DNA from 2 places in the Lelliottia sp. CFBP8978 genome. Region 2 is predicted to be linked to the other one. Evidence: riboswitches for the same ligand, from Rfam matches in the RefSeq annotation. Region 2 holds a riboswitch; the other holds the start of a gene.
What was found. A riboswitch is a leader RNA that binds a small molecule or an ion and turns the genes downstream of it on or off. The one in region 2 is predicted to bind thiamine pyrophosphate.
Positions count from the first base shown of each region.

Region 1: linked by a shared signal. The riboswitch ahead of thiB (thiamine ABC transporter substrate binding subunit) and the one ahead of thiC (phosphomethylpyrimidine synthase ThiC) in region 2 are both predicted to bind thiamine pyrophosphate.

Region 1 covers NZ_CM188253.1:758,333-763,225, reverse strand. Annotated here, with positions in the region: gene SOM82_RS03550 (sugar efflux transporter) at 1-742, opposite strand, end outside; gene sgrT (glucose uptake inhibitor SgrT) at 863-1,015, opposite strand; gene sgrR (HTH-type transcriptional regulator SgrR) at 1,103-2,758, shown strand; TPP riboswitch at 2,795-2,895, shown strand; gene thiB (thiamine ABC transporter substrate binding subunit) at 2,927-3,910, shown strand; gene thiP (thiamine/thiamine pyrophosphate ABC transporter permease ThiP) at 3,886-4,893, shown strand, end outside.
Region 2 covers NZ_CM188253.1:205,381-210,273, forward strand. Annotated here, with positions in the region: gene SOM82_RS00935 (HesA/MoeB/ThiF family protein) at 1-218, opposite strand, end outside; gene thiE (thiamine phosphate synthase) at 211-846, opposite strand; gene thiC (phosphomethylpyrimidine synthase ThiC) at 846-2,741, opposite strand; TPP riboswitch at 2,825-2,933, opposite strand; gene rsd (sigma D regulator) at 2,987-3,484, opposite strand; gene nudC (NAD(+) diphosphatase) at 3,580-4,353, shown strand; gene hemE (uroporphyrinogen decarboxylase) at 4,394-4,893, shown strand, end outside.

The DNA.
Region 1 (4,893 bases), 550 kb from region 2:
GGCCAAGATCGCTACTGATCCACAGGGGCATATCAATGATGTACATCGTGTTGCAGGTCCACATCAGCGTCGAGGCGATAAATAACATGCGAACGTTTTTATTTTGCCAGCCGCTCACATGAGTGACGGGCGTATCCGCCGCCTGCTCCACCCTGGCGACCGATGGCAGCACAAAGGCGACCAACGCCAGGCTGATGGCAAAAATCCCCGCCGCGATGGAGAACATCATGGTAAAGCCGTAATTCAGCGCCAGCATAAACGCCAGCGGAGGACCAATCACCCATGCCAGGGAGAGCTGTGCGCGCATCACCGAGCTGAACATCACCACTTCCCGCGCCGAGCTATCCGCATATTCGCGCGCCAGAGCGAAAAGTTGCGGCATCGCGGTATTCGCCAGCGAAGCCAGTAATACGCCGCAGGTCAAGAGCGTCAAATAATGGCGATTAAAGGCGAACAGCAAGGCATTACCGATGGCCATGGCGCAACAGAAAAGGATTAATTTGCGGCGATCGCCCTGGCTGTCGGACCGTTTTGCCAGCCACAGGCTGACCAGAATCCCGGCGATGGCATTCACGGTGTAAAACAGCCCCACCCAGAACGGCTGTGCACCGACCTCCCGACTCAGGAACAGGCTTAGCGTCGGGGCCTGTAGCGCTCCCGCCACGCCCATCATAAAGGCCACCAGCATAAAAGCGGCATACACGCCGTTCAGGCGGCGGCCCATCGTCATCAACCAGAGCATGCGCAGTTCCTTGTCAAAGAGGATCGAATTTGAGTGGCATAGTAAACGAAAAAAGCCAGCAAAAACATTTTGCTGGCGGGTGATAAGCACCAATACTCAGTCACACATGATCGAGGCGAGTCAGCGGTCAGAGGTCGAATTCGTCACTTCCCACTGCATCAGATCTTCAAGCAATTTCAGCCGCTGCTCTGCGCACTGGCGGGCCAGCCAGGACACTCCTTTTGTCGCTGAAAAGTAGTGCTGATAAAACTGACGTGCGGTAGACCTCTTCATATTCACCTCCTCACTTCAACGAAATGAATTATTGGCTTAATATGAGGATTAATAAATTGCTGATTTTTTGTCAGGAGTTCCCCTTTTATGCCTTCTGGTCGTCTGCAACAACAATTTATCCGCCTCTGGCAGTGCTGCGATGGCCAGACAAAGGAGACGACGCTGAACGAACTGGCGGACCTCCTGAGCTGTTCGCGCCGCCATATGCGCACGTTGCTCAATACCATGCAGCAACAGGGCTGGCTGAGCTGGGAGGCAGAAGCCGGGCGCGGCAAACGTTCGCGGTTGACGTTTCTCTACACCGGCCTGGCCTTGCAGCAACAGCGCGCCGAAGATCTGCTGGAGCAGGACCGAATCGATCAGCTGGTGCAACTGGTCGGCGATAAGGCCGCGGTGCGCCAGATGCTGGTTTCGCACCTGGGCCGTAGTTTCCGCCAGGGACGCCATATCTTGCGCGTACTCTACTACCGTCCGATGAAAAATCTGTTGCCCGGTAGCGCGTTACGCCGCTCTGAAACCCATATGGCGCGGCAAATTTTCAGCGGTCTGACGCGCATAAATGAGGAAAACGGGGAACTGGAAGCCGACATCGCGCACCACTGGCAGCAACTTTCTCCGCTGCACTGGCGCTTTTTTTTGCGTCCCGGCATCCATTTTCATCACGGGCGTGAGCTGGAGATGGAAGATGTCATCGCCTCTCTGGAGCGGGCACGAGAGCTGCCGCTCTATTCGCATATTTCACGGATCCACTCGCCAACCGCCTGGACTCTGGATATTGAGCTTTCCGAACCAGACCAGTGGTTACCCTGGTTAATGGGCTACGTCCCTTCCATGATTTTGCCACTCGAGTGGCATTCCATGCCGAATTTCGCCAGCCAGCCCGTTGGCACCGGCCCTTACGCCGTGACGCGCAACAACAGCAACCAGCTCAAAATCCGCGCATTCGACGACTACTTCGGCTATCGCGCCCTGATTGATGAAGTTAACGTCTGGGTCCTGCCCGATGTCGGCGAGGAGTTTAGCGCAGGCCTGACGCTCGAAGGCCCCACCGCCGGCGAAAAAGCCGTCGAGAGTCGCCTCGAAGAGGGCTGTTATTATCTGCTGTTTGATTCCCGTACCCATCGGGGGGCAAGCCATGATGTACGCCAGTGGATAAGCCACATCCTCGCCCCCGCCAGCCTCATTTATCATGCGGAAGATCAGCACCAGGCCTACTGGTTCCCGGCGTACGGGCTGCTTCCGCGCTGGCATCATGCTCGTCCGGGGTACGCAGAAAAACCTGCCGGACTGGAGTCCATCACCCTGACGTACTACCGCGAGCATGTAGAACATCGCGTGATTGCCAGAATTATGAGCAAACTGCTGGCGGCGGAAGGCGTGACGCTGGAGATTCAGGAGGTGGATTACGATGAGTGGTATCGCGGAGAGGCTGTTAGCGATATCTGGCTGAACAGCGCTAACTTCACTCTGCCGCTAGACTTCTCTTTGTTCTCGCACCTGTATGAAATTCCGCTGATCCAGCACTGCATCTCCCGGGACTGGCAGCAGGACGCCGCGCAGTGGCGCGCCGGAGAGATGAATCTGGCGGTATGGTGCCAGCAACTGCTCTCCCGGCAGGCGATGGTGCCGCTTATTCACCACTGGCTGATGATCCAGGGCCAGCGCAGTATGCGCGGATTACGCATGAACACGCTCGGCTGGTTTGACTTTAAATCCGCCTGGTTTGCGCCGCCGGAACCATAACGCTTTCGTAATATTCACCAAATCATTACAATACCGCCGTTCTCAACGGGGTGCTGCATCAACGATGTGCGCTGAGATAATACCCGTCGAACCTGATCCGGATAACGCCGGCGAAGGGATTTGAGGCTGTCGCTCAAAATCCTTTGCCACTCAACTTTGAGGTGCAAAGTGTTAAAAAAAGTTCTCCCCCTACTGGCGCTCTTCGCGCTGCCTGCTTTTGCCAGGCCTGTTTTAACGGTCTACACCTACGACTCCTTCGCCGCTGACTGGGGCCCTGGCCCGGTGGTCAAAAAAGCCTTTGAAGCCGACTGCAACTGTGAGCTGAAGTTTGTGGCGCTGGAAGATGGCGTTTCGCTGCTCAATCGCCTGCGTATGGAAGGCAAAAACAGCAAGGCGGACGTGGTGCTCGGTCTGGATAACAACCTGCTGGAAGCCGCTTCACAAACAAAACTGTTCGCCAAAAGCGGCATAGCCAGCGATGCAGTGACAGTGCCTGGCGGCTGGAAAAATGACACCTTTGTGCCGTTTGATTACGGCTACTTCGCTTTCGTCTACGACAAAAATAAGCTGAAGAATCCACCGAAAAGTCTGAAAGAGCTGGTCGAGAGCGATCAGAAATGGCGCGTGATTTATCAGGATCCGCGTACCAGTACACCGGGCCTGGGTCTGCTGCTGTGGATGCAAAAAGTCTATGGCGACAAAGCACCGGAAGCCTGGCAGAAACTGGCTGCCAAAACCGTTACCGTCACCAAAGGCTGGAGCGAGGCCTACGGCCTGTTCCTGAAAGGCGAAAGCGATCTGGTGCTCAGCTACACCACCTCCCCGGCCTATCACGTTATCGAAGAGAAAAAGGATAACTACGCCGCTGCCAGCTTTACCGAAGGCCACTATCTGCAGGTGGAAGTTGCCGCGCGTACCGCCGCCAGCAAGCAGCCGGAGCTGGCCGAGAAATTCCTGAAATTTATGGTCTCTCCCGCTTTCCAGAATGCCATTCCGACCGGCAACTGGATGTATCCGGTAACCGATGTGACGCTGCCTGCGGGCTTTGAGCAGCTCGCCAAACCGCAAACTACGCTGGAGTTCACGCCACAGCAGGTCTCCTCTCAGCGCAGCGCATGGATTAGCGAATGGCAACGCGCCGTCAGCCGCTAATCCCCGGCTGGCTGATACCCGGACTGACTGCCGCCATCCTGATGGTGGCGGTGAGTCTGGGGGCTTTTCTGGCGCTATGGTTCAACGCGCCAGAAAGCGACACTGCCGCGCTCTGGCATGACAGCTATCTCTGGCACGTGGTGCGGTTCTCCTTCTGGCAGGCTTTTCTCTCTGCCCTGCTCTCTGTTATTCCGGCGATCTTTTTGGCACGGGCGCTCTATCGCCGCCGCTTCCCCGGAAGACAAGCGCTGCTGCGCCTGTGCGCGATGACACTGATCCTGCCGGTGCTGGTTGCCGTCTTTGGGATCCTGAGCGTTTACGGTCGGCAGGGATGGATCGCTGCGCTGTTAAATAGCGTTGGCATCGAATGGACTTTTTCCCCCTATGGCCTGCAGGGCATTCTGCTGGCTCACGTCTTTTTCAATATGCCGATGGCGACGCGGCTGTTCTTACAGGCGCTGGAAAATATCCCCGGCGAGCAGCGCCAGCTGGCCGCTCAACTCGACATGCGCGGCTGGCCGTTTTTCCGCTTTGTCGAATGGCCCTGGCTGCGCCGACAGATCCCTCCCGTGGCCGCCCTGATTTTCATGCTCTGCTTCGCCAGCTTTGCCACCGTGCTTTCGCTGGGCGGCGGGCCGCAGGCCACCACCATTGAACTGGCGATTTATCAGGCGCTAAGCTATGACTATGATCCGGGCCGCGCGGCGCTGCTGGCGATGATCCAGATGTTCTGCTGTCTGGGGCTGGTGCTGCTCAGTCAGCGCCTGAGCAAAGCCATTGCGGTGGGAAGCCATCAGATCAACGGCTGGCGCGATCCGCAGGATCGCCTGCGCAGTCGGCTGGGGGATTTCACGCTTATCCTGCTCGCTCTTTCGCTGTTGCTGCCGCCGCTGCTGGCAGTCGTCGTAGATGGCCTTAACCTGAATCTGCTCTCCGTCTTGCAACAGCCGGTGCTGTGGCAGGCGCTGTGGACATCGCTGCGT
Region 2 (4,893 bases):
AGGATTTGCCGTTGCAGATTGCTCAGATGAACGTCGTCATCGTCAGCCAGCACCAGCGTTCCGATTCCCGCTCCGGCAAGATAGAGCGCGGCAGGAGCGCCTAATCCGCCAAGACCGACGATCAACACCCGGCTGGCGAGCAGCTTTTGCTGACCCTCAATGGCGATGTCGTCCAGCAATATCTGGCGGCTGTAACGCATAAAGTCGCTGTCATTCATCGCCCGCTCCTGCCAGTTCCAGTAATTGTGCTGTCGCGAGCTGCCAGTCTGTCGCCTGAGTTATCGCGCTGACTACCGCGATGCTGCCCACGCCGGTGGCGAGCACATCAGGAGCGCGTTCAAGGCTGATCCCGCCGATGGCGACCGTGGGGTAATCTTTCAGGCGCGCGATATGGCTTGCCAGCTGCGCCAGCCCCTGCGGGGCAGACGGCATCTGTTTGGTTTGGGTCGGGAAAACGTGTCCGAGGGCGATATAAGATGGCCGCGCCGCGAGAGCGATGTCGATCTCCATATCATCGTGGGTCGAAACGCCGAGCCGTAAACCCGCCTGGCGAATGGCATTCAGATCGGTCGTTTCCAGATCTTCCTGACCAAGATGTACGCCGTACGCCTGATGCTTAACCGCGAGCCGCCAGTAATCGTTGATGAACAGCCGGGCATCGTAACGATGCCCCAGCGTAATCGCGGCCATAACATCGCCTTCAACCTCATCATCAGGTTTATCCTTGATGCGTAGCTGAAGCGTTTTTACGCCTGCTGCAAGCAGGCGTTCCAGCCACGTGACGCTATCTACCACCGGATAAAGCCCGAGGCGGAAGGGGACAGGGGGAAAGTCAGGTTGATACATTACACTTCCTCTTTTTTGAGGTAGATTTCGCCGCCTTTGGCGCGGAAGTTTTCCGACATGTCCGCCATGCCCACGTCGATCACCTGTTTCGCCGCGTAGTCGCGCACTTCCTGGCTGATTTTCATCGAGCAGAATTTGGGGCCGCACATGGAGCAGAAGTGTGCCACTTTGCCGGATTCCTGCGGCAGGGTTTCATCGTGATACGCGCGGGCGGTGAACGGATCGAGCGCCAGGTTGAACTGGTCCTCCCAGCGGAATTCAAAGCGTGCTTTTGACATGGCGTTATCGCGGATTTGCGCGCCGGGATGGCCCTTGGCTAAATCCGCCGCGTGGGCGGCGATCTTGTAGGTGATCAGCCCCTGTTTTACGTCCTCTTTATTGGGCAGGCCGAGGTGTTCTTTCGGCGTGACATAGCAGAGCATCGCGCAGCCAAACCAGCCGATCATCGCCGCGCCAATCCCGGAGGTGAAGTGATCATAGCCCGGCGCAATATCGGTAGTCAGCGGTCCCAGGGTGTAGAACGGCGCTTCATGACAGTGCTCCAGCTCTTCGGTCATATTGCGACGAATCATCTGCATCGGTACGTGGCCGGGACCTTCGATCATCACCTGGACGTCATATTCCCACGCGATTTTGGTCAGCTCACCCAGGGTATGCAGTTCGGCAAATTGCGCTTCGTCGTTTGCATCGCGAATCGATCCCGGACGCAGACCATCACCCAGCGACAGGGAGACATCATAGGCCGCACAGATTTCGCAAATTTCGCGGAAATGCTCATACAGGAAGTTTTCCTGATGATGCGATAAACACCATTTCGCCATGATGGAACCGCCGCGCGAGACAATGCCGGTCAGGCGTTTGGCGGTCATCGGCACGTAGCGCAGCAGGACGCCAGCGTGGATGGTGAAATAGTCCACGCCCTGTTCGGCCTGTTCCAGAAACGTATCGCGGAAGGCTTCCCAGGTCAGATCTTCGGCGATCCCGTTGACCTTCTCCAGCGCCTGATAGATGGGTACTGTGCCGATAGGAACCGGGCTGTTACGCAAGATCCATTCGCGGGTTTCGTGGATGTAGCGCCCGGTGGAGAGATCCATGACGGTATCCGCACCCCAGCGGGTGGACCACACCAGTTTTTCGACCTCTTCTTCGATGGAAGAGGTGACCGCAGAGTTGCCGATATTAGCGTTAACCTTCACCAGGAAGTTACGGCCAATAATCATCGGTTCGGATTCAGGATGGTTAATATTGGCAGGGATGATGGCGCGGCCGGCGGCGACTTCGTCACGCACGAATTCCGCGGTGATGTTTTCCGGCAAACGAGCGCCAAAACCTTCGCCCGGATGCTGGTGGCGCAGAACTTCGCTACGAATGCGTTCACGGCCCATGTTTTCGCGGATGGCGATGAATTCCATCTCTGGGGTAACTACGCCCTGACGAGCGTAATGCAATTGCGTCACGCATTTTCCCGCTTTCGCGCGTTTCGGCGTCAACAGACCGGTAAACCGCAGCGCGTCCAGACCCTCATCGGCCAGACGCTCTTTGGTAAAGACAGAGCTGCGATCGGTCAGCGGCTCGCTGTCGTTGCGGGCATCAATCCACGGCTGACGTAGTTTTTCCAGCCCCTGCTGAACGTTGATGGCGACAGCGGGATCGCCGTAAGGGCCAGAGGTGTCGTAGACCGGTACGGCTTCGTTATCTTCAAACTGGGGATTTTCTTTGCTGCCGCCGATGAGGGTTGGGCTAAGCTGGATTTCACGCATCGGCACGCGGATATCTGCTTGCGAACCGGTAATGTAAATGCGTTTAGAGTTGGGGAAAGCGGTGCCTTCCAGCGTATCAATGAAGTGTTGTGCTTGCGCGCGTTGTTCGCGGCGGGTCAGTTTGATTGCAGACATAGCTCATTCCAAATATGAAGGAAGTGGCTTGTCAGACGACGGATGAAGCAAGAGATGTGATCACCCAGAGAGGGTAATACAACAGCATGTTGACTCTTGTTCCCTTCGCAGGTATTAGCCTGATCAGGTTCCGCGGATCCCGAATTAACGGTCTCAGCCCGGCTTTCGCTCTGGGCACTCCGACAAGAAAACACTCCTGCAGGGCAGGAGCGGTATTTGTAAATTACTCGTTAACGCATAAGAACTCAAGCCGGACGCGCGATGTCATCTTCATTGCTGGCCTTCAGATTGCTGTCCAGCACGAGAGCGATGAGCTTGTCTTCAAGCGTGAACCGGGCTTCCATCGCTTCACCGAGATCGGAAAGGGCCTGCTGGAAATCCAGATAATTATCCTGATCGATAGCGTTTTCGAGCGTTGAGTCGTAGTAGTCCATGATCTGCTGGGTATTGGCTTCCAGCAGCGGATAGAGTTTTGTCGCCGTTAAATACGGGCTGGACCCTTCCATTTCGCGGATAATGCGTTCATAAATATTGAAATGACCGTCTGAAAGATAATCAACGAGGCTCTGACAAAAATCATCCAGCGCTTTTTCATTAAGCCGCATATAGGATTCTTTGCCAGGCTTAATGCCGACCAGATTGTAGTAGGCAACAAGCAAATGTTTGCGCACGTGCAGCCAGCGATCGACCAGTTGATGACTTCCTCCAACGCGCTCCGTCAGGCTTTGTAGCTGGTTTAGCATGTTTGACTCCGCAAGGTTAAGATTAAAAGCTGCCCACCCAAAATGTAATAATAATGTTACCAACATGCCTGTGAAGCAAAGGTAGTGCAATAGATATGGATCGTATAATTGAAAAATTAGATCGCGGCTGGTGGATCGTCAGTCACGAACAAAAATTATGGTTGCCCGACGGTGAATTACCTTATGGCGAGGCAGAAAATTTCGATCTTGCGGGGCAGTCCGCACTCAGGATCGGCGAGTGGCAAGGCGAATCCGTGTGGTTGATCCAACAAAATCGCCGCCAGGATATGGGCTCGGTTCGCCAGGTGCTCGATCTGGATGTCGGTCTTTTCCAGTTGGCCGGACGTGGGGTTCAGCTGGCTGAATTTTTCCGTTCCCATAAATTCTGTGGCTACTGTGGCCATACTATGCACCGCAGCAAATCCGAGTGGGCCATGCTGTGTGACCACTGCCGCGAGCGCTACTATCCGCAAATTGCGCCGTGCATTATTGTCGCCATTCGTCGTGATGACTCCATCCTGCTGGCGCAACACACCCGCCACCGCAACGGTGTCCATACCGTGCTGGCTGGCTTTGTCGAAGTGGGTGAAACACTGGAGCAAGCCGTTGCCCGGGAAGTGATGGAGGAGAGCAGCATCAAGGTTAAAAACCTGCGTTACGTGACGTCTCAGCCGTGGCCGTTCCCGATGTCGCTGATGACCGCATTTATGGCTGACTATGATAGCGGGGAGATCGTTATCGATCCGAAAGAGTTGCTGGAGGCAAACTGGTATCGCTATGACGATCTACCGCTGTTGCCGCCGCCAGGCACCGTCGCTCGCCGCCTGATAGAAGATACCGTGGCAATGTGTCGGGCTGATGATGAGTGACATGTTACAATGAGGCCATGACGCTTAAGGAACTGCAAAAATGACCGAACTGAAGAACGATCGTTATCTGCGTGCGCTACTGCGCCAACCCGTTGATATCACGCCTGTATGGATGATGCGCCAGGCGGGCCGTTATTTACCGGAATATAAAGCCACGCGCGCACAGGCGGGCGATTTTATGTCGCTGTGCAAAAACGCGGAGCTGGCCTGTGAAGTGACGCTTCAGCCGTTGCGCCGATTCCCGCTTGATGCGGCGATCCTTTTTTCAGACATCCTGACCATCCCGGACGCGATGGGGCTTGGCCTGTACTTTGAAACAGGCGAAGGCCCGCGCTTTACCTCTCCGATTAAGAGCAAAGCCGATATTGATAAGCTGCCGATCCCGGATCCGGAGCAGGAGCTGGGCTATGTTATGAATGCGGTGCGCACTATCCGACGCGAGCTGAAAGGCGAAGTCCCGTTGATTGGTTTCTCCGGCAGCCCGTGGACGCTGGCGACATATATGGTTGAAGGCGGTAGCAGTAAAGCCTTTACCGTGAT